One region of the Proteocatella sp. QWL-06 genome, then DNA from elsewhere that is predicted to be linked to it. Evidence: a T-box and tRNA genes for the amino acid it is inferred to sense, from the RefSeq annotation. Region 1 holds a T-box; the other regions hold tRNA genes.
What was found. A T-box is a leader RNA that pairs with one kind of tRNA and senses whether it is charged. The one in region 1 lies ahead of leuS (leucine--tRNA ligase), so its partner is inferred to be a tRNA-Leu.

Region 1 (7,335 bases):
ACATAAATCAAAATTATGTTTTCATAAACATCCACATAAAATGGATTTTTGTTTTCTCAAAATAAAAGCGGACCAGTTTGATTTGACAGATGTCACTTCATGTATGGTCCGTTTTCTTGAGCTTACATATATCCACTTATTCTTCCTTAAATTTTAACTTTTTTGCACTGCATAAATTTTCTTCTTTTTTTGCTGTTCTTCCGCATTTCCTGCAAACGAATTTAGCATCTGAAACAAGTTTGATATATTCTTTTATGTCTTTATCCAAAATATCATCCTTTACAAGTTTACATAATTTTTTCGACATGGCCTTCTCCTTTTACTTTTTGCTGTAACTTGAATCATATATAAGTTTATTACCCCAAAAAGCCGGATAATATTTATTTCTTTTCTAATATGCTGATATAAATCCAAATAAGGACCCCAAAATAAGGAGTCCTTATGAATAATTCTATTTTACTACGATGTTGAATATCTTCCCATTTACAAATATTTCTTTTACTATTGTCTTTCCTTCCATGAATGACATGAGCTTCTCATCTTTTCTCAAAACTTCTTTTGCCGTTTCTATGTCTGCGTCTCTGGATATCAGTATAGTACCTCTAACTTTTCCATTGAATTGTACGGGCATCTCAATCTCGCTGTCAATAGTAAGATCTTCATTCCACGCCGGCCATGCAGTCTGATTAAGCATTCCGTCAAAACCCTGGACTTCCCATATTTCTTCAGTAATATGAGGAGTAACTGGATAAAGAAGAGTTACGAAATCTCTAAGCTCATCTTTTGTTATATATCCGCTTGCATTAAAATCGTTTATAGCTGACATCATAGCCGCAATTGCCGTGTTGAATTTCATTGCTTCCAGGTCCTGAGATACTTTCTTTATTGTCTTATGCATAAGTGATGTATGATTCTTTGAGTAACCCGGCTCATCACTGACCATATCCTGAAGCTTCCATACTCTGTCGAGGAACCTCTTGCATCCTTTAACGCTTGAATCTGACCATATAGCTGGTTTTTCATATTCACCAATGAACATAACATAGGCTCTTAGTGTATCCGCTCCATAGGCATCAATTATATCATTTGGATTAATTACATTTCCTCTTGATTTTGACATTTTCTCACCGTCTCCACCAAGGACAAGTCCCTGGGCAGTCCTTTTTGCATAAGGCTCCTTATAAGGTACAGCTCCAATGTCATAGAGGAATCTATGCCAGAATCTTGAGTAGATAAGATGACGGGTAACGTGCTCCATCCCGCCGTTATACCAGTCAACCGGCCCCCAGTACTCCAGATTTTCCTTCGATGCAAGCTCATTCTCATTTGAAGGATCCATATATCTAAGGAAATACCATGAAGACCCAGCCCACTGAGGCATGGTATCCGTTTCTCTTTTTGCATCAGCATTACAGCATGGGCATTTCACATTAACCCATTCAGGGATGTTAGCAAGCGGTGATTCTCCAGTTTCTGTAGGCTTGAAATTCTCAACAACAGGAAGTGTCAGAGGAAGCTCTTCTTCTGGTACAGGAACCATTCCGCACTTTTCACAGTGAATTATAGGAATTGGCTCTCCCCAGTATCTCTGTCTGTTGAAGGCCCAGTCTTTCATCTTATAGTTGACCTTCTTGCAGCCAAGATTATTATCACTAAGATACTGAATCATTTTTTCAATTGCTTCCTTAACCTGCATTCCGTTCACTATAGGAGAGTTCACCATTACTCCATTTGCAATATCAGTATAAGCCTCTTCCTCTATGTTTCCGCCACTTATTACCTCAATTATAGGAATATCGAATTTTTTTGCAAATTCCCAGTCTCTCTTGTCGTGAGCTGGAACCGCCATAATCGCTCCAGTTCCATAACCCATCATTACATAATCAGAAATCCACACTGGTATTTCTTCTCCGGAAACAGGGTTTATGGCCTTTATCCCTTTAAGCTCCACACCGGACTTGTCCTTAGCAAGCTGAACTCTTTCAAATTCTGTTTTCTTTTTGGCTTCGTTCTTATAATTCTCAACCTCGTCCATATTGCTTATTTCCGAAGAAAGAGTATCTATAAGAGGGTGTTCAGGAGCTATTACCATAAATGTTGCTCCATATATAGTATCTGCTCTTGTAGTGAATACTTCAAGGTTAATGTCATGGTTCTTTATATTGAATTTGATTTCTGCACCATAAGACCTTCCGATCCAGTTTTCCTGCTCAAGCTTTATTCTTGGAAGAAAATCAAGATTTTCGAGCTCATCAAGAAGCTTGTCAGCATATTCTCTTATTCTAAGGAACCACACATCTTTTTCCATCTGTACAACTTCGCTTCCGCATCTGTCACATACTCCATCCTGGGACTCTTCATTCGCAAGCACTACTTTACAGCTGTTGCAGAAATTCACATATGTTTTGTCCTTAAAGGCAAGATTATGCTTGAAAAGCTGAAGGAAAATCCATTGTGTCCATTTATAATACTTCTCATCAGTTGTATCTACAGTTCTGCTCCAGTCGAAAGAATAACCTGCAGCTTTTAGCTGGCTGGTGAATACCTTGATATTCTCGTCTGTAACTTCGCGTGGATGCTTGCCAGTCTGAATTGCGTAATTCTCAGTAGGTAGTCCAAAAGCATCCCAGCCTATTGGAAAAAGAACATTGTAACCTTCAAGCCTTCGCTTTCGGGAAATAACTTCCAATGATGTATATGCTCTTATATGGCCAACGTGAAGACCCGCACCTGATGGATATGGAAATTCAACAAGATTGTAGTATTTAGGCTTGCTTTTGTCATCTGATGCCTTGAATGTGTCATTCTTTTCCCAGATGTCCTGCCATTTTTTTTCAATGATACTTGGATTATATTCCATGATATAACACTCCCTTTTAAGAAAATTTTTCAATAAAAAAATCCCCATCTCACTATAGAGACGAAGATCGCGGTACCACTCTAATTGACAGTATGAAAACATACTATCCACTCAAAAGTCGCTAACGTGACAATCCGGCAAACACTAATTACTTATCCATTGACATACAAGGGCCAGGTTCGTGATTGCAACTCACAGGCGAGTTCGGGGTTAGTTTTGCCGCATCGCACCAATCTGCAGCTCTCTGAAAAAACTAATGAATCCTAATACTCCTGATCACAGTTTCATTCATAAGATAATACCACGATATTATTTAAAAATCAATATTATTTTCAGTCACATGTGGAAATATATTTAAAAACGATATATAATCATGATATGAACCATTGAAACAGACTGATAAATAATTAAACGAGGTAAACAATGAAATCTGCTTATATTGAAGAACAGATACAAAACCTTCCAGATAAACCTGGAGTATATATAATGAAAGATGAAAACGAAAAAATAATCTATGTCGGAAAGGCAATATCTCTTAAAAAGCGCGTACGGCAGTATTTTAGAGATAATCATTCGGATCCTAAAGTAAAAGCCATGGTCATTAAAATAGCTGAATTTGAATATATAATTACCGACAATGAGCTTGAAGCATTAATTCTTGAAAATAACCTGATTAAAAAGCACAAGCCATATTACAATATACTCCTCAAGGACGATAAGACATATCCTTATATAAAAATCACGCAGGAAGATTATCCACGAATACTGAAGACAAGAAAAATCATAAAGGATGGAGCCCTTTATTTTGGCCCATATACAAATGTTTTTGCTTTAAATTACTACATTGATGCTATAAATGAGATTTTCATGCTCAGAGACTGTAACAGGAATATAGCAAAATCAATTGCAAACAGAGAGAGGCCTTGTCTGAATTACTATATAAAAAAATGCAGTGCTCCATGCAACGCAAAGATAAGCAAAGAGGACTATCGGGAAGAAGTTGAGAACGTTACGCAGATTCTCAAGGGAAATGCCGGGATTATAAAAGACTATCTTAAAGATAAGATGTACAAATGCTCCAGAGATCTGAATTTTGAAGAAGCTGCGAGATATAGAGACAAAATAAATAATCTTGAAAAATTGTATGAAAAGCAAAAAATAGTTTCAAATGATATCGATAAGAACCAGGACTATGTTGTCTACAGCTATGACGATGCAAATGTTGTATTCAGTATACTTTTTGTAAGAAATGGAAAAGTAATGGGTCAGGAAAGCTTCTATTTCGACATAACTCTCGATGTTATTGAAGACATGTACAATTCCTTTCTGATGCAGTATTATTTCGACAAGGATTCTCTCCCCGATGAGATAATTATTGAAAAGGAAATTTCGGACAGGCCTCTCCTCGAAGAATATCTAAGCAACCGAAAGAGTAGAAAAATGCCTATTATTGTTCCTCAGAAAGGCAAAAAGAAAGATATGCTTGAGTTTGCAAAAAAGAATGCACACGAACAGTTCAAAATAAAGAGGATTAAGGAATTGAACAAGAGATCGCATTACGATGTTTCGCTAAAAGAACTCTCTTCGATTCTAAATCTTGGGAAAATTTCCATTATAGAAGCCTACGATATTTCAAACATCCAGGGGACAAGCTCCGTAGGTGTCAAAGTTGTATATAAGAATGGCAGAAAATCTCCAAAAGACTACAGGCGCTACAGGATAAAAACTCTCACTGGCAAGAGCGATGATTACGCCTCTATGAGAGAAGTTCTCGAAAGAAGAATGAAAGATTCTCAGCTCCCAGATTTAATACTTCTGGACGGAGGAAAAGGACATGTGTCGACAATAAAAGTTTTGTTAGCGGAGATGAAAATCAAAGTCCCTGTTTTCGGAATCTATAAAGACGCAAATCATCGCACGCAGGGTCTGTGCAGCGACACGGAAACAATAGATATCGACAGGAAAAGTCATCTGTTTAAATTCCTAACTGAAATACAGGACGAGACGCACAGATTTGCAATAGATTATCACAGAAGTATCAGAAATAGAAATATGATAAAATCTGAACTCGATGAAATTAAAGGTATTGGCGAAAAGAGAAAAACTGCGTTGTTTAACAAATATGGCAGTATAGAAAATCTTAGAAAATCTTCTATAGACGAAATAAGTAGCATTCCTGGATTTAACAGGAAGATTGCTGAAGATATATTAAATTATTTTAAGGAGCATTAATATGAAAAATACAATTTCGATCAGAGAAATGGTTGATGAAATGCAGCTGAATTGTGTAAATGCATCAACACGTGATTACAGAATAGATTCCGGAGATGTCAACAGGCCAGGAATGCAGCTTATTGGGTACTATATGCACTTTGCATCAGACAGGATGCAGATAATAGGCAATGCGGAATTTGCATATCTTGAGACGCTGAGTGACGAACATATGAGAATAAAGCTTGATGAATTCCTTTCTTATGATTTACCTGCAATATGTATAACGAGAGGCCATAAGCCAAATGATATATTCTATGAACTTGTAAAAAAACATGATAAGACACTAATTCTGAGTGATCTTCCTACAACAAAATTCATGAATAAAGTTTCGGAATATGCCAACCACAAGCTCGCTCCTGTCGAAGTAACGCATGGAGTCCTTGTCGATGTTGATGGAGTTGGAATTCTGATAAAAGGCGACAGTGGAATTGGAAAAAGCGAAACAGCTCTTGAACTTATCAAGAGGGGACACAGACTTATATCTGATGATGCTGTCGAGATAAAGCTTCTTGACGACGATCTTCTTGTCGGTCAATCCCCAGAGCTTACAAGATATATGATAGAAATAAGAGGAATAGGTCTGCTGGATATAAAAAGCCTTTATGGTGTTGGCGCCGTAAAGCCTACAAAAACAATCGATCTTGTTGCATACCTTGAGATATGGCAGGAGGGTAAATATTATGACAGGCTGGGAATTGACGATGAACTTGTAGATATTTTGGGCATAAAAATTCCAAAAATCACCATACCTGTAAAACCGGGCAGAAATCTTGCAGTTATACTTGAAATTGCAGCAAGAAACCAGAGACAGAAAGAAATGGGGTATAATGCTGCACAGGAATTCAACGAAAGACTAATAGTAAAACTTACTAAGAACAGCTGAAATAAATATATGACATAATTTGCAATTTTTATTGCAATTTACTCTGTTAATATGAGATAATATTATTATTATAAAATTGCCTTGAAAAACCGCAAATACAAGATTATACACAAGATGCGCTTTTTTATTCTCGGGGGGAAATATATGAACAAAATAATTGTAAAAATTGCAAATCAGGAATATACAATAATCGGAAAAGAAGAGAAAGATTATATACTAAGTCTGGCTTCGCATGTAGATGAACAGATTACCAAAGCTTCTGAAAAAACCCCAAAATCGAATATAGTCACTCCAGTGGTTTTAGCTTCTATAAACATTGCAGACCAGTATTTTAAATCACTTGAAGAAAACAAGAGATTATCAGATATAATCGAGACTCACAATTTTGGGATAATAAATGAAAAAGATAAAAACTCTCAGTCTCTAAGAGAAAAAGATGGTTACATCAAGGATATCGAGAATCAGCTTGCTTCTTTCGAACAAAAAAATAATAATTCTCTGCTTGAGATTGAGCGACTTAATAAAGAAATCATGAATAAAGAAAATGAAATTGAAGACCTTAACATTCTAATCAACAGCTTTCAGAACCATATCTATGAACTTCAGCTGGAGATTAACAATTTAATCGATATAAAATAGTCTCTGTCCAGAGGCTATTTTATATAAAGGAGAATTATGAACAAAAAATTAGAATTGCTGGCACCTGCAGGAAATTTCGAATCTTTGATTGCTGCAATCCAAAACGGAGCTGATGCTGTATATATTTCAGGCATGCGTTTCGGTGCCAGGGCAAATGCTTCAAATTTTGATAACGAAGAGCTAATCCAAGCCGTGAATTATGCTCACGAGCGCAATGTGAAAATATATGTGACAGTGAATATAATCATAAATGATGATGAAATTGAAGACTGTATAAAATATATAGATTTTCTCTATAACTGCGATGTGGATGCTGTAATTGTTCAGGATATTGGTATTGCAGATTTGATCAGCCGATACTTTCCTGATTTTGAAATGCATGCATCGACCCAGATGAGCATATCCAATTCAATTGATGGCTTATTCTATAAAAACATGGGCTTCAGACGTTTGGTAGTCGCCAGAGAGAACTCAATTCAGGAAATTGAAAGCATAAAATCTTCTTCTGATTTGGAAATAGAAGCTTTTGTACATGGGGCATTATGTGTATCATACAGCGGGAAATGTCTCTTCAGCTTTATGCAGGGAGGGAGATCTGGAAACAGAGGAAATTGTGCACAGCCCTGCAGGATGAAATACAGTCTCACTTCTGACAAAGGGATCAAATTGCATGAAAACA
Region 2 (7,335 bases), 690 kb from region 1:
ACATCCATCCAAATTAATATGGTTGCAATAGAGTAGGAGATACACCTGTTCCCATTCCGAACACAGAAGTTAAGCCCTGCATCGCTGATAATACTTGGAGGGCAGCCTCCTGGGAAAGTAGGACGTAGCCAATTTTTTGTTCCGAAGTAGCTCAAAGGCGGAGCACTCGACTGTTAATCGATAGGTTGTGGGTTCGAATCCCACCTTCGGAGCCAAAAAACATGCCGGAGTGGCGGAACAGGCAGACGCACAGGACTTAAAATCCTGCGATTAGAGATAATCGTACCGGTTCGACCCCGGTCTTCGGCACCATATTTCAACAAAAAACTTAATAATTCATAATATCGCGGGGTGGAGCAGTTGGTAGCTCGTCGGGCTCATAATCCGAAGGTCGTAGGTTCGAATCCTGCCCCCGCAACCAAAAAAATTTCTTTCCAGTAAGGCCCCTTGGTCAAGCGGTCAAGACACCGCCCTTTCACGGCGGTAACAGGGGTTCGATTCCCCTAGGGGTCACCAATATGGGATCATAGCTCAGCTGGGAGAGCACCTGCCTTACAAGCAGGGGGTCACAGGTTCGAGCCCTGTTGGTCCCACCATATATATGCGGTCCGGTAGTTCAGATGGTTAGAATGCCAGCCTGTCACGCTGGAGGTCGAGGGTTCGAGCCCCTTCCGGATCGCCATTATATAAATGAATAAAAAAGAGTTTAATATGCTGGCATGGCTCAACGGTAGAGCAGCTGACTTGTAATCAGCAGGTTGTAGGTTCGATTCCTATTGCCAGCTCCATATTAAATGCGGTTGTGGCGGAATTGGCAGACGCACCAGACTTAGGATCTGGCGCCCAGTGCGTGGGGGTTCAAGTCCCTCCAACCGCACCACTACGCGGAAGTGGCTCAGTGGTAGAGCATCGCCTTGCCAAGGCGAGGGTCGCGGGTTCGAATCCCGTCTTCCGCTCCAAAAATGCGGTAGCATAATATATCATATCATGTGTTTGTAGCTCAGTCGGATAGAGCACCGGCCTTCTAAGCCGGGTGTCGGGGGTTCGAATCCCTCCAGACACACCATTAAGTTGGGGATTCGCCAAGTCGGTAAGGCACCAGGTTTTGATCCTGGCATTCGTAGGTTCGAGTCCTGCATCCCCAGCCAGGACCCATTAGCTCAGTCGGCAGAGCACCTGACTTTTAATCAGGGTGTCCCGCGTTCGAGTCGCGGATGGGTCACCATTTTATATTTCAGTAACATCCGGAGAGGTGTCCGAGCGGTTTAAGGAGCTGGTCTTGAAAATCAGTGACTCAGTAATGGGCCGTGGGTTCGAATCCCACCCTCTCCGCCAAAACTGCCCAGATAGCTCAGTCGGTAGAGCAGAGGACTGAAAATCCTCGTGTCGCTGGTTCGATTCCGGCTCTGGGCACCATCTGAAATACAGAAAAACAAAATATACAAATCCTATTATGGCGGCATAGCTCAGTTGGCTAGAGCGTTCGGTTCATACCCGAAAGGTCACAGGTTCGAATCCTGTTGCCGCTACCATGTGGGGGCCTTTAGCTCAGTTGGTTAGAGCGCCCGGCTCATAACCGGTAGGTCCGGAGTTCGAGTCTCTGAAGGCCCACCATCCTTTCAAAAGGATGACATAGCAAAAAATGATAATCGAGGTGTAGCGCAGTTTGGTAGCGCACGTGGTTTGGGACCATGGGGCCGGGAGTTCGAGTCTCTCCACCTCGACCATTTTCATTTTGATTGATCAATGGTGGGTATAGCTCAGTCGGTTAGAGCGCCAGATTGTGGCTCTGGAGGCCGTGGGTTCGAATCCCATTACTCACCCCACTAAATCAGAATATCAGTAATATGGCGACATAGCCAAGTGGTAAGGCAGAGGACTGCAACTCCTTCATCTCCAGTTCAAATCTGGATGTCGCCTCCATATTAAAATGCGGTTGTGGCGGAATTGGCAGACGCACCAGACTTAGGATCTGGCGCCCAGTGCGTGGGGGTTCAAGTCCCTCCAACCGCACCATTAATTAAAATTGACCTTTAGAGGTCAATTTTTGTATGAACCTATATTTAAGATATGTGCCCATAGCTCAGCTGGATAGAGTGTTTGGCTACGAACCAAAAGGTCGGGGGTTCGAATCCCTCTGGGCACACCATTCGCATCAATCTCGCAAGGACTTGCCTCGAGGTTGGTGCTTTTATCAAAATATTGTATAATCTGATTTAATTAAGCTTGACAATATATGATTCAGATAATATAATCTTAACATGTACAATAAAAATGCCATGAAGAGGCCAGTAGGGAAATTATTATCTAAAAGAGATTGAAAGTCGTCGGCTGAGAGCTTTCATTAGAAAAATGTTTTCTGAAACCTACCTTGGAGCAGTAACTGATACTTACCGTAAGTCTGCGTTAAAGACATCAAGTGGATACATTTATCATGTATCAATTTGGGTGGTACCACGGAGAATATGCCTTCGTCCCTTTTGTCGGACGGAGGCTTTTTTATTTGCATTTTTAACTGCATAATAATATTTTTTAATATAAGGAGGAAACAAAAGTGGCAGAAAAGAAACAAGAATTTGTAAAAGAGATTACAAGCATGGATGAAGATTTTGCACAGTGGTATACGGATATAGTGCTTAAGGCAGAGCTTGCAGACTATGCGCCGGTTAAAGGGGCTATGATAATAAGGCCATACGGTTATGCTATATGGGAAAATATAGTTGAATGGGAAGACAGAAAATTCAAGGAGACAGGACACAAGCCTGCTTACTTCCCGCTGCTGATTCCTGAGCATCTGCTTCAGGTAGAGGTGGATCACTTTGAAGGTTTTGCACCAGAGGTTCTATGGGTAACTCACAATGGAGACAATGAACTCCCTGAAAGACTTTTTGTTAGACCTACATCAGAGACGATAATATGTCCGATGTTCTCAAAATGGATAAAATCATACAGAGACCTTCCATTCCTTATGTATCAGTGGAACAGCGTTGTAAGATGGGAAAAGACTACAAGACCTTTCCTTAGAACATCTGAGTTCCTTTGGCATGAAGGCCATACTGTACATGCTGATGAGGCGGATACAGACAGAGAGTGCCTGATGATACTTGAGCTGTACAGAGAGTTTGTAGAAGAGCATATGGCAATTCCACTTAAATTAGGGGTAAAGACGGAGCAGGAGAAATTTGCAGGTGCCCTTAGGACATATACCATAGAAGCAATGATGAGAGACGGAAAATCGCTTCAGGCGGGAACTTCACACAACCTTGGACAGCACTTTACAAAGATGTTCGACATAAAGTTCCTTGACAGAGATGGAAAGCACAAGTATGCATGGACATCATCATGGGCTACTACGACAAGACTTATAGGTGCAATGGTTATGGTACACAGTGATAACAGGGGACTTGTAGTTCCTCCAAGAATAGCTCCAATTCAGGTAGTTATAGTTCCAGTTGCAGCTAACAAGGCAGGCGTTCTTGAAAAGGCTCAGGAGCTTAGTGACAGGCTGAAGTCGCAATTCAAGGTTGAGCTTGACGATGATACGTCAAAAACACCTGGATATAAGTTCAATGAGTGGGAAATGAAGGGTGTTCCTGTAAGAATCGAGATTGGACCTAAGGATATAGAGAAGAATCAGGTAACTATCTTTAGAAGAGATACTTGTGAGAAGTCTACGCTTTCAATGGATAATCTTGAAAATGACCTTAAGGGTCTGTTAGAGAACATCCAGAGCAGTCTTTTCGAAAGAGCTTCACAGTTCAGAGATGAGAAGACATGGACTGTAAACAGCTATGATGAGCTCAAGGAGTCATTTGAGGACAAGACGGGCTATGCTTATGCAATGCTTTGTGATGATCCTGCATGTGAAGAGAAGATAAAGGATGAGACTGGAATAAGCACAAGATGTATGCCATTTGACAAGGTAGACCTTGGATACAACAAGTGTATAGTTTGTGGAAAAGAGACAGACAGAATGCTTATAATGGGCAAATCATACTAAAATATAAATAAAATGTATAATAAAAAAGACTGCAATATGCAGTCTTTTTTGTGGTTATTTAAAGGCTGGATATTAGTACCATCCTCTTAGTTTCATAGCAACCTGAATTCTCTTGATACTCATCATGTAAGCAGCAGTTCTCATGTCAACCTTGAATTCATCCATAAGTTTCCAGATGTCATCAAATGCTTTGTACATTAGGCCTTCCTGCTTATTTTGAACATCTTCGAATGTCCAGCTGAATCTCTGAAGGTTCTGAACCCACTCGAAGTAAGAAACAGTAACTCCACCAGCATTTGCAAGTATGTCTGGAACAAGAAGTACGTTGTTCTCAGCAAGTATAGCATCAGCTTCTGGAGTAGTTGGTCCGTTAGCTCCCTCACAAACAACTTTAGCTTTTATGCTTCCAGCGTTTGCAGAAGTGATCTGATTCTCAAGTGCACATGGGATAAGTGCATCAAGCTCAAGAGCGAAGAATTCTTCTTTAGTGATTTCTGTTCCGTAGTTGTCGTTTTTGATTGGTTTTACTGGATCCTTGAACATTCTTTCGATGTCGATTCCGTCTTCATTGTATACTGTGCAGAATATATCTGATATAGCAACAACTTTTGCTCCAAGTCTGTGAGCGTAAAGAGCAGTGTAGCTTCCAACGTTTCCGAATCCCTGGATAGCAACTCTTGCTCCCTTGAAGTCGATGTTAAGCTTCTCAACAGCAGCTTTTGCCATAAGAGCAACACCGTATCCAGTAGCTTCAGTTCTTGCAAGTGATCCACCGAACTCAACTGGCTTTCCAGTGAATACGCCTGGAGCATATTCTCCAGTTACTTTCTCGTACTCGTCAACCATCCAAGCCATTATCTGTCCGTTAGTGTTAACGTCTGGTGCAGGTATATCTACTTTTTCTCCTATGAATGGAGCGATTGCTGCAGCGAATCCTCTTGAGATTCTCTCAAGCTCAGCTTTAGAGAAGTCTTTAGGATCGATAGCTATTCCACCTTTTCCTCCGCCGTAAGGTACTCCTGTAACTGAACACTTGAATGTCATCCATGTAGAAAGAGCCTTAACTTCGTCAAGAGTAACTCCTGGATGGAATCTTATTCCGCCCTTGTAAGGACCACACGCGTTGTTGTGCTGAGATCTGTAACCTGTTATTGTTTTAACTGAACCATCATCCATCTTAACTGGGAATGATACTTCTACAACTCTCTGTGGAGTTTTTAAAATCTCATAAACTGCTGGTTCTGCGCCTAATTTGTCACAAGCATTTTTTACCTGTCTTTGTGCAATTTCAAATGGATTAAGCGATTCTTGTACATTTTTTACTTCCATCTTTAACACACTCCTCTTAATTATTAGTAGTTTTTTTAATATGTATCTACTTAGAATACATTTACCAACTATATTATAGATTATATGCAAAAAGAATTCAACCCCTATAAATCCAAATTTTAACCGACATTAACAATCTGTAAAATTCAGATAATAAAGAATATTTATTTAACAAAGATATGGCATATTTCGAAAAAAAATAGATATTATGATATTTACATCGAGGACAAACTTTGTTATAATCAGAGTGTAAATCAAACATAGTAAACAAGGAGGTAAGTGGTATGGCATATGTAATAGGAGACGCTTGTATAAGCTGTGGAGCATGTGAAGCTGAATGTCCAGTTGGAGCAATTTCTGCAGGAGATGGAATCTATGTTGTAAATGCAGATTCTTGTATAGACTGTGGAGCATGTGCTGGAGTATGTCCAGTAGACGCACCAAAGCCAGAATAATACTTATTATAAAAATGAAAGAGATTTTGAAATTTCAAGATCTCTTTTTTTTGCGAAAATAATCTGTTCTGCAAATTAATGCATTATAACGCAGCAACTTCATTTATATTGACAAACACGGCTCAATAAAGTAGAATTAATTAAATATAACTTATTAACAATCAGCTCTTTTAACTTAGTACAGAGAGACTAACAAGGAGGAAATATGAGGCACTTAACTGAAATAAGTGATTTTTCTGTTGAAGAAATCTCACAGCTTATTAGCGTATCCAGAGACATAATGACCACTCCGCAATCATACATTGATGCGATGAGGGGCAAGGTGATGGCTACGCTTTTTTATGAACCATCAACAAGAACGAAATTCAGCTTTGAAGCAGCAATGCAGAGGCTTGGCGGGTCAGTGATTGGCTTTGCAGGAGCAGAAAACACATCTGCAGCAAAGGGTGAGACACTCAGCGACACAGTAAGGATGGTTTCTGCATATGCAGATCTTATAGTGATGAGGCATTATATCGCAGGGGCTCCAATGCAGTCAGCAAAAATATCCGAGGTTCCTGTCATAAACGCAGGAGACGGCGGGAATCAGCATCCAACGCAGACTCTCGCGGATCTTGTTACCATAAGCAGAGAGATGGGAAGGCTCGACAATCTCAAAATTGCAGTAGCTGGAGATCTCAAGTACGGAAGGACCGTACATTCTTTGGTAAAAGCCATGGTAAGATACCCTGGAAACAAATTCTATTTTGTATCGCCAGAGGAACTTAAAATGCCAGATTATGTAAAAGAACTGCTTTCAGAGAGCCAGTACGAGGAAGTTCAGAGCCTTGAGGATGTTCTTGGAGATTCAGATGTCCTTTACATGACGAGGATACAAAAAGAAAGATTTGAAGATGTCAGAGAATACGACAGACTCAATGGAACATATATACTCGACGCAGAAAAAATGAAGAGTGCTTCAGAGAATATGATAGTAATGCATCCGCTACCAAGATTAAATGAAATAACAGAGGAAGTGGACAGCGATCCGAGAGCAAAATACTTTCAGCAGGCGAAATACGGTATGTATGCAAGAATGGCACTTATACTCATGCTTGAAGACATGAAGAAAAGAGGGCATCATGATACTAATTAAAAACGCTGTGCTGACAGATGAACATATAGAAATGAAAGAGGACATCCTTATAGAAGGAAAGCTCATAAAACATATAGGAAAAGACAAAATCGAGAGCTTTATTAAAAATGGAGATAAAGCTGACATGAAAGTGATCGATGCACAGGGCAGATACCTGCTGCCATCCTTTACGGACATGCATTTCCATCTAAGAAATCCGGGACTTGAATATAAGCAGACATACAGGGAAGCAAATGACGCCTGCCTTAGGGGAGGCTACACAAGGGTAGTGGCAATGGCAAATACAGTGCCTGTGGCAGACTGCTCAGAGGTTATCCAAACAGTGGCTGACAGCATGAGAGATCTCCCGCTTGAGGTAATCCAGATAGCTTCGGTTACAAAGAGACTTCAGGGAAAAGAACTCGTGGATTTCAAAG
Region 3 (7,335 bases), 700 kb from region 1:
CTCTTCTACTATGATACCTCTATTCCATGATGGTGTCCAAAACCCCTGACCGGAAAACCGATCAGGTTTAGGCTGTTCCCCTTTCGCTCGCCGCTACTTAGGGAATCGAGTTTTCTTTCTTTTCCTCCGGGTACTTAGATGTTTCAGTTCTCCGGGTTCCCCTCACTGCACTATGTATTCATGCAGAGATATACAGGCATTACCCTGTATGAGTTTCCTCATTCGGAAATCTTCGGATCGAAGGTTGCTTGCACCTCCCCGAAGCTTATCGCAGCTTACCACGTCCTTCATCGGCTCCTGGCGCCAAGGCATCCACCTTACGCTCTTAATAACTTGACCTATATAAATCAATATTTACTGCGACATTCTTTGTTGAGCTCCGCTCTCATTCAGTTACGTACGATAGTACGCGCCTTCACTCGTTTGTTCACTCGCCTCGACTGTCTTGTAAATCTTGGTTTCTCTTTATGGGACTCTCACCCGCTCTCGGCTTTCGCCGTCTTTAAATCTATTGATGATTTTGCAATCAACTTAAGAATTGTTGTTAAAAATAATAGATATTTTTAACTGTTTTGTTTTTTTCTCGATGAAATTACAGTTTGTGTTACCTTTGACGGATTTCAGACCTACATAACTTTATCAACTTTTAGGGTGATTAGTATATTTGTATTTCTTTCTTCGTCTTTGCGTATCATCTGTAATTTATATTCTGGAATTAAAAGATGTGTTTCTTTTAATTGGTATGCAGTTTTCAAGGTACAATATATTCAATGTTTTAATGGTGGAGACTAAGGGGATCGAACCCTTGACCCCCTGCGTGCAAGGCAGGTGCTCTCCCAGCTGAGCTAAGCCCCCACTGGTCATTGAATATTATTTGAGAGATGAACCCTCAAGACTAAACAGCAGAATAGTTTCTCCCTAGAAAGGAGGTGATCCAGCCGCACCTTCCGATACGGCTACCTTGTTACGACTTCACCCCAGTCATTGGTTTTGCCTTAGGCAACTTCCCCCTTACGGTTGGATAGTTGACTTTGGGCCCCCCCAACTCCCGTGGTGTGACGGGCGGTGTGTACAAGACCCGGGAACGCATTCACCGCAGCATTCTGATCTGCGATTACTAGTAACTCCAGCTTCATGCAGGCGAGTTTCAGCCTGCAATCCGAACTTAGACTGTCTTTATGGGATTAGCTCCACCTCGCGGCTTGGCAACCCTTTGTAACAGCCATTGTAGCACGTGTGTAGCCCTAAGCATAAGGGGCATGATGATTTGACGTCATCCCCACCTTCCTCCGAGTTATCCTCGGCAGTCTCTCTAGAGTGCCCAGCCAAGCTGCTGGCAACTAAAGACAAGGGTTGCGCTCGTTGCGGGACTTAACCCAACATCTCACGACACGAGCTGACGACAACCATGCACCACCTGTCACCTCTGCTCCGAAGAGGGGCCCCGATTAAGGGGCTTTCAGAGGGATGTCAAGCTTAGGTAAGGTTCTTCGCGTTGCTTCGAATTAAACCACATGCTCCGCTACTTGTGCGGGTCCCCGTCAATTCCTTTGAGTTTCACTCTTGCGAGCGTACTTCCCAGGCGGAGTACTTAATGTGTTAACTGCGGCACCGACCCTTAGGGCCGACACCTAGTACTCATCGTTTACGGCGTGGACTACCAGGGTATCTAATCCTGTTTGCTCCCCACGCTTTCGTGCCTCAGTGTCAGTATCAGTCCAGAAAGCCGCCTTCGCCACTGGTGTTCCTCCTAATATCTACGCATTTCACCGCTACACTAGGAATTCCGCTTTCCTCTCCTGAACTCAAGCCCGACAGTTTCAAGGGCTTACAACGGTTGAGCCGTTGCCTTTGACCCCTGACTTGTCAGGCCACCTACGCACCCTTTACGCCCAGTAATTCCGGATAACGCTTGCCCCCTACGTATTACCGCGGCTGCTGGCACGTAGTTAGCCGGGGCTTCCTCCTAAGGTACCGTCATTATCTTCCCTTAGGACAGAGTTTTACGACCCGAAGGCCTTCATCACTCACGCGGCGTTGCTGCATCAGGCTTGCGCCCATTGTGCAATATTCCCCACTGCTGCCTCCCGTAGGAGTCTGGACCGTGTCTCAGTTCCAGTGTGGCCGATCACCCTCTCAGGTCGGCTACTGATCGTCGCCTTGGTAGGCTTTTACCCCACCAACAAGCTAATCAGACGCAGGCTCATCCTTGTCCGCATGACTTTGATACAGTCCCGATGCCAGGTCTGTATTTCATCCGGTATTAGCACACCTTTCGATGTGTTATCCCGGTGACAAGGGCAGATTACCCACGCGTTACGCACCCGTCCGCCGCTAACTTATTATTCAACACTCAAGGCTCTATCCCCGTCAGGGGCTGTGTAAGCACTTTTGGCGAATGCGAATTTCTTCTACCCTTGAAAACCAAGGTTGAAATTCACAATTACGCTGGCTTTTTATATAAAGCTCTCAGTGTTGAATAATAAGTCCGCTCGACTTGCATGTGTTAAGCACGCCGCCAGCGTTCATCCTGAGCCAGGATCAAACTCTTAAATTTAATGGTTTGACTGGCCGGATTAAACATCCGACATATCTATTTTGTTATCTCAATAAATTGAAATTACGGTTTGTTTCTTTTTTTGATGATCACCCGAAGGCTCTCATCTAAATGGTTTGTATATTCTGCTGTTTAGTTTTCAAGGTTCATATTTCTGTGTTGTCGCGTTCAAGTTTATCTCCCGGCGACTTTTATTAGTATACTCTTGTTTTTAAATTTTGTCAACACGTTTTTTTGTTTTTTTGTATTTTTTTCCAGTGCTGATAATTTTGTAAAAACTGTTTTTATGAAGCTTTATTATAATACCACCATATGCAATCTTTGTCAATACTATTTTCCCTATTTTTAATATGTCATTGTATAAATAATTAATGACTTTAATAATGAAGTCTCCAGCATATGGAAGCTCCGCTTCATCATATAAAAAAGCACCAACCTCGAGGCAAGTCCTTGCGAGATTGATGCGAATGGTGTGCCCAGAGGGATTCGAACCCCCGACCTTTTGGTTCGTAGCCAAACACTCTATCCAGCTGAGCTATGGGCACATATCTTAAATATAGGTTCATACAAAAATTGACCTCTAAAGGTCAATTTTAATTAATGGTGCGGTTGGAGGGACTTGAACCCCCACGCACTGGGCGCCAGATCCTAAGTCTGGTGCGTCTGCCAATTCCGCCACAACCGCATTTTAATATGGAGGCGACATCCAGATTTGAACTGGAGATGAAGGAGTTGCAGTCCTCTGCCTTACCACTTGGCTATGTCGCCATATTACTGATATTCTGATTTAGTGGGGTGAGTAATGGGATTCGAACCCACGGCCTCCAGAGCCACAATCTGGCGCTCTAACCGACTGAGCTATACCCACCATTGATCAATCAAAATGAAAATGGTCGAGGTGGAGAGACTCGAACTCCCGGCCCCATGGTCCCAAACCACGTGCGCTACCAAACTGCGCTACACCTCGATTATCATTTTTTGCTATGTCATCCTTTTGAAAGGATGGTGGGCCTTCAGAGACTCGAACTCCGGACCTACCGGTTATGAGCCGGGCGCTCTAACCAACTGAGCTAAAGGCCCCCACATGGTAGCGGCAACAGGATTCGAACCTGTGACCTTTCGGGTATGAACCGAACGCTCTAGCCAACTGAGCTATGCCGCCATAATAGGATTTGTATATTTTGTTTTTCTGTATTTCAGATGGTGCCCAGAGCCGGAATCGAACCAGCGACACGAGGATTTTCAGTCCTCTGCTCTACCGACTGAGCTATCTGGGCAGTTTTGGCGGAGAGGGTGGGATTCGAACCCACGGCCCATTACTGAGTCACTGATTTTCAAGACCAGCTCCTTAAACCGCTCGGACACCTCTCCGGATGTTACTGAAATATAAAATGGTGACCCATCCGCGACTCGAACGCGGGACACCCTGATTAAAAGTCAGGTGCTCTGCCGACTGAGCTAATGGGTCCTGGCTGGGGATGCAGGACTCGAACCTACGAATGCCAGGATCAAAACCTGGTGCCTTACCGACTTGGCGAATCCCCAACTTAATGGTGTGTCTGGAGGGATTCGAACCCCCGACACCCGGCTTAGAAGGCCGGTGCTCTATCCGACTGAGCTACAAACACATGATATGATATATTATGCTACCGCATTTTTGGAGCGGAAGACGGGATTCGAACCCGCGACCCTCGCCTTGGCAAGGCGATGCTCTACCACTGAGCCACTTCCGCGTAGTGGTGCGGTTGGAGGGACTTGAACCCCCACGCACTGGGCGCCAGATCCTAAGTCTGGTGCGTCTGCCAATTCCGCCACAACCGCATTTAATATGGAGCTGGCAATAGGAATCGAACCTACAACCTGCTGATTACAAGTCAGCTGCTCTACCGTTGAGCCATGCCAGCATATTAAACTCTTTTTTATTCATTTATATAATGGCGATCCGGAAGGGGCTCGAACCCTCGACCTCCAGCGTGACAGGCTGGCATTCTAACCATCTGAACTACCGGACCGCATATATATGGTGGGACCAACAGGGCTCGAACCTGTGACCCCCTGCTTGTAAGGCAGGTGCTCTCCCAGCTGAGCTATGATCCCATATTGGTGACCCCTAGGGGAATCGAACCCCTGTTACCGCCGTGAAAGGGCGGTGTCTTGACCGCTTGACCAAGGGGCCTTACTGGAAAGAAATTTTTTTGGTTGCGGGGGCAGGATTCGAACCTACGACCTTCGGATTATGAGCCCGACGAGCTACCAACTGCTCCACCCCGCGATATTATGAATTATTAAGTTTTTTGTTGAAATATGGTGCCGAAGACCGGGGTCGAACCGGTACGATTATCTCTAATCGCAGGATTTTAAGTCCTGTGCGTCTGCCTGTTCCGCCACTCCGGCATGTTTTTTGGCTCCGAAGGTGGGATTCGAACCCACAACCTATCGATTAACAGTCGAGTGCTCCGCCTTTGAGCTACTTCGGAACAAAAAATTGGCTACGTCCTACTTTCCCAGGAGGCTGCCCTCCAAGTATTATCAGCGATGCAGGGCTTAACTTCTGTGTTCGGAATGGGAACAGGTGTATCTCCTACTCTATTGCAACCATATTAATTTGGATGGATGTACCATCAAAACTGCATGCCAATCTAAAGCTTCGCTTCTTTTTTCTTCCAGGTAAATTTTGGTCAAGTCCTCGATCTATTAGTACTCATAAGCTGCATGCATTACTGCACTTCCACCTTGAGCCTATCAACCACGTAGTCTTCATGGGATCTTACTCCTTACGGATGGGAAATCTTATCTTAAGGGTGGCTTCGTGCTTAGATGCCTTCAGCACTTATCCATTCCGCACATAGCTATCCAGCTGTGCCACTGGCGTGACAACTGGTGCACCAGAGGTGCGTCCAACCCGGTCCTCTCGTACTAAGGTCAGCTCCTCTCAAATTTCCTACGCCTGCGACGGATAGGGACCGAACTGTCTCACGACGTTCTGAACCCAGCTCGCGTACCACTTTAATGGGCGAACAGCCCAACCCTTGGGACCTACTACAGCCCCAGGATGTGATGAGCCGACATCGAGGTGCCAAACCTCCCCGTCGATGTGGACTCTTGGGGGAGATCAGCCTGTTATCCCCAGGGTAGCTTTTATCCGTTGAGCGATGGCCCTTCCACTCGGTACCACCGGATCACTAAGCCCGACTTTCGTCCCTGCTCGACCTGTATGTCTTGCAGTCAAGCTCCCTTTTGCCTTTACACTCTTCGCACGATTTCCGACCGTGCTGAGGGAACCTTTGGGCGCCTCCGTTACTCTTTAGGAGGCGACCGCCCCAGTCAAACTGCCCGCCAAGCAGTGTCCCAGACGAGGATTCACTCGTCGTGGTTAGAACTCAAACAATACAAGGGTGGTATCCCAACGGCGGCTCCAACGAGACTGACGTCCCATCTTCTTAGCCTCCCACCTATCCTGTACATGTATTGCCTAAATTCAATGCTAAGCTACAGTAAAGCTCCATGGGGTCTTTCCGTCCTGTCGCAGGTACCCGGCATCTTCACCGGGACTACAATTTCACCGAGTCTGTTGTTGAGACAGTGCCCAAATCGTTACGCCTTTCGTGCGGGTCGGAACTTACCCGACAAGGAATTTCGCTACCTTAGGACCGTTATAGTTACGGCCGCCGTTTACTGGGGCTTAAGTTCACTGCTTCGATTGCTCTGACAGATCCCCTTAACCTTCCAGCACCGGGCAGGCGTCAGCCCCTATACTTCACCTTGCGGTTTTGCAGAGACCTATGTTTTTGGTAAACAGTCGCTTGGGCCTATTCTCTGCGGCCTGATTTCTCAGGCACCCCTTCTCCCGAAGTTACGGGGTAATTTTGCCGAGTTCCTTAACAACAGTTCTCTCGCTGGCCTTAGGATTCTCTCCTCACCCACCTGTGTCGGTTTGCGGTACGGGCACCTTGATCTAACTAGAGGCTTTTCCTGACAGCGTGAAATCGCAGACTTCGTTACTTAATTTCACTCCCCGTCACGCCTTGGCATTGTACCTGTGGATTTGCCTGCAGGTACTGCCTTGACGCTTGGACGCGCATAACCAACAGCGCGCTTCTGCTATCCTTCTGTGTCACCCCATTGCTCAAACGATCTTTGGTGGTACGGGAATCTACACCCGTTGTCCATCACCTACGCCTTTCGGCCTCGGCTTAGGCCCCGACTAACCCTGAGAGGACGAACCTTCCTCAGGAAACCTTGGGTTTTCGGCCTGGGGGATTCTCACCCCCATCTCGCTACTCATGCCAACATTCTCACTCGTATACTGTCCACTGCTCCTTACGGTACAGCTTCAGCCTGTATACGACGCTCTCCTACCACTCTCCTTACGGAGAATCCGTAGCTTCGGTAATATGTTTGAGCCCCGGTAATTTTCGGCGCGGGACCACTCGACCAGTGAGCTATTACGCACTCTTTAAATGAGTGGCTGCTTCTAAGCCAACATCCTGGTTGTCTGTGCAATCCCACATCCTTTTCCACTTAACATATATTTTGGGACCTTAGCTGACGGTCTGGGCTGTTACCCTCTTGACCATGGACCTTATCACCCATAGTCTGACTGCCGAGTATGATGTACGGGCATTCGGAGTTTGATAGTCTTCGGTAACCCAAAGGGCCCCTAGGACATTCAGTGCTCTACCTCCCGCAATCTTAACCTCGACGCTAGCCCTAAAGCTATTTCGGAGAGAACCAGCTATCTCCAGGCTCGATTGGAATTTCACCGCTATCCACAGTTC

Region 2: it has a tRNA-Leu gene. The T-box ahead of leuS (leucine--tRNA ligase) is inferred to sense a tRNA for this amino acid. The anticodon was not compared.
Region 3: it has a tRNA-Leu gene. The T-box ahead of leuS (leucine--tRNA ligase) is inferred to sense a tRNA for this amino acid. The anticodon was not compared.

What each region holds. Positions count from the first base shown of each region.
Region 1 covers NZ_CM178755.1:1,120,389-1,127,723, reverse strand. Annotated here, with positions in the region: gene AC4PGZ_RS05395 (hypothetical protein) at 137-307, opposite strand; gene leuS (leucine--tRNA ligase) at 452-2,860, opposite strand; T-box leader at 2,914-3,149, opposite strand; gene uvrC (excinuclease ABC subunit UvrC) at 3,284-5,092, shown strand; gene hprK (HPr(Ser) kinase/phosphatase) at 5,094-6,017, shown strand; gene AC4PGZ_RS05375 (cell division protein ZapA) at 6,162-6,656, shown strand; gene AC4PGZ_RS05370 (peptidase U32 family protein) at 6,693-7,335, shown strand, end outside.
Region 2 covers NZ_CM178755.1:430,878-438,212, forward strand. Annotated here, with positions in the region: rRNA gene rrf (5S ribosomal RNA) at 18-134, shown strand; tRNA gene AC4PGZ_RS02105 (tRNA-Asn) at 141-215, shown strand; tRNA gene AC4PGZ_RS02110 (tRNA-Leu) at 224-312, shown strand; tRNA gene AC4PGZ_RS02115 (tRNA-Met) at 346-421, shown strand; tRNA gene AC4PGZ_RS02120 (tRNA-Glu) at 442-516, shown strand; tRNA gene AC4PGZ_RS02125 (tRNA-Val) at 521-596, shown strand; tRNA gene AC4PGZ_RS02130 (tRNA-Asp) at 606-682, shown strand; tRNA gene AC4PGZ_RS02135 (tRNA-Thr) at 714-788, shown strand; tRNA gene AC4PGZ_RS02140 (tRNA-Leu) at 797-880, shown strand; tRNA gene AC4PGZ_RS02145 (tRNA-Gly) at 885-959, shown strand; tRNA gene AC4PGZ_RS02150 (tRNA-Arg) at 990-1,066, shown strand; tRNA gene AC4PGZ_RS02155 (tRNA-Gln) at 1,073-1,148, shown strand; tRNA gene AC4PGZ_RS02160 (tRNA-Lys) at 1,150-1,225, shown strand; tRNA gene AC4PGZ_RS02165 (tRNA-Ser) at 1,247-1,335, shown strand; tRNA gene AC4PGZ_RS02170 (tRNA-Phe) at 1,341-1,416, shown strand; tRNA gene AC4PGZ_RS02175 (tRNA-Met) at 1,456-1,532, shown strand; tRNA gene AC4PGZ_RS02180 (tRNA-Ile) at 1,538-1,614, shown strand; tRNA gene AC4PGZ_RS02185 (tRNA-Pro) at 1,651-1,727, shown strand; tRNA gene AC4PGZ_RS02190 (tRNA-His) at 1,750-1,826, shown strand; tRNA gene AC4PGZ_RS02195 (tRNA-Cys) at 1,850-1,923, shown strand; tRNA gene AC4PGZ_RS02200 (tRNA-Leu) at 1,933-2,016, shown strand; tRNA gene AC4PGZ_RS02205 (tRNA-Arg) at 2,073-2,149, shown strand; T-box leader at 2,271-2,482, shown strand; gene proS (proline--tRNA ligase) at 2,555-4,000, shown strand; gene AC4PGZ_RS02215 (Glu/Leu/Phe/Val family dehydrogenase) at 4,073-5,329, opposite strand; gene fdxA (4Fe-4S ferredoxin) at 5,614-5,784, shown strand; gene pyrB (aspartate carbamoyltransferase) at 5,990-6,919, shown strand; gene AC4PGZ_RS02230 (dihydroorotase) at 6,906-7,335, shown strand, end outside.
Region 3 covers NZ_CM178755.1:420,922-428,256, reverse strand. Annotated here, with positions in the region: rRNA gene AC4PGZ_RS02095 (23S ribosomal RNA) at 1-339, opposite strand, end outside; tRNA gene AC4PGZ_RS02090 (tRNA-Ala) at 780-855, opposite strand; rRNA gene AC4PGZ_RS02085 (16S ribosomal RNA) at 923-2,557, opposite strand; tRNA gene AC4PGZ_RS02080 (tRNA-Arg) at 3,026-3,102, opposite strand; tRNA gene AC4PGZ_RS02075 (tRNA-Leu) at 3,159-3,242, opposite strand; tRNA gene AC4PGZ_RS02070 (tRNA-Cys) at 3,252-3,325, opposite strand; tRNA gene AC4PGZ_RS02065 (tRNA-His) at 3,349-3,425, opposite strand; tRNA gene AC4PGZ_RS02060 (tRNA-Pro) at 3,448-3,524, opposite strand; tRNA gene AC4PGZ_RS02055 (tRNA-Ile) at 3,561-3,637, opposite strand; tRNA gene AC4PGZ_RS02050 (tRNA-Met) at 3,643-3,719, opposite strand; tRNA gene AC4PGZ_RS02045 (tRNA-Phe) at 3,759-3,834, opposite strand; tRNA gene AC4PGZ_RS02040 (tRNA-Ser) at 3,840-3,928, opposite strand; tRNA gene AC4PGZ_RS02035 (tRNA-Lys) at 3,950-4,025, opposite strand; tRNA gene AC4PGZ_RS02030 (tRNA-Gln) at 4,027-4,102, opposite strand; tRNA gene AC4PGZ_RS02025 (tRNA-Arg) at 4,109-4,185, opposite strand; tRNA gene AC4PGZ_RS02020 (tRNA-Gly) at 4,216-4,290, opposite strand; tRNA gene AC4PGZ_RS02015 (tRNA-Leu) at 4,295-4,378, opposite strand; tRNA gene AC4PGZ_RS02010 (tRNA-Thr) at 4,387-4,461, opposite strand; tRNA gene AC4PGZ_RS02005 (tRNA-Asp) at 4,493-4,569, opposite strand; tRNA gene AC4PGZ_RS02000 (tRNA-Val) at 4,579-4,654, opposite strand; tRNA gene AC4PGZ_RS01995 (tRNA-Glu) at 4,659-4,733, opposite strand; tRNA gene AC4PGZ_RS01990 (tRNA-Met) at 4,754-4,829, opposite strand; tRNA gene AC4PGZ_RS01985 (tRNA-Leu) at 4,863-4,951, opposite strand; tRNA gene AC4PGZ_RS01980 (tRNA-Asn) at 4,960-5,034, opposite strand; rRNA gene rrf (5S ribosomal RNA) at 5,041-5,157, opposite strand; rRNA gene AC4PGZ_RS01970 (23S ribosomal RNA) at 5,232-7,335, opposite strand, start outside.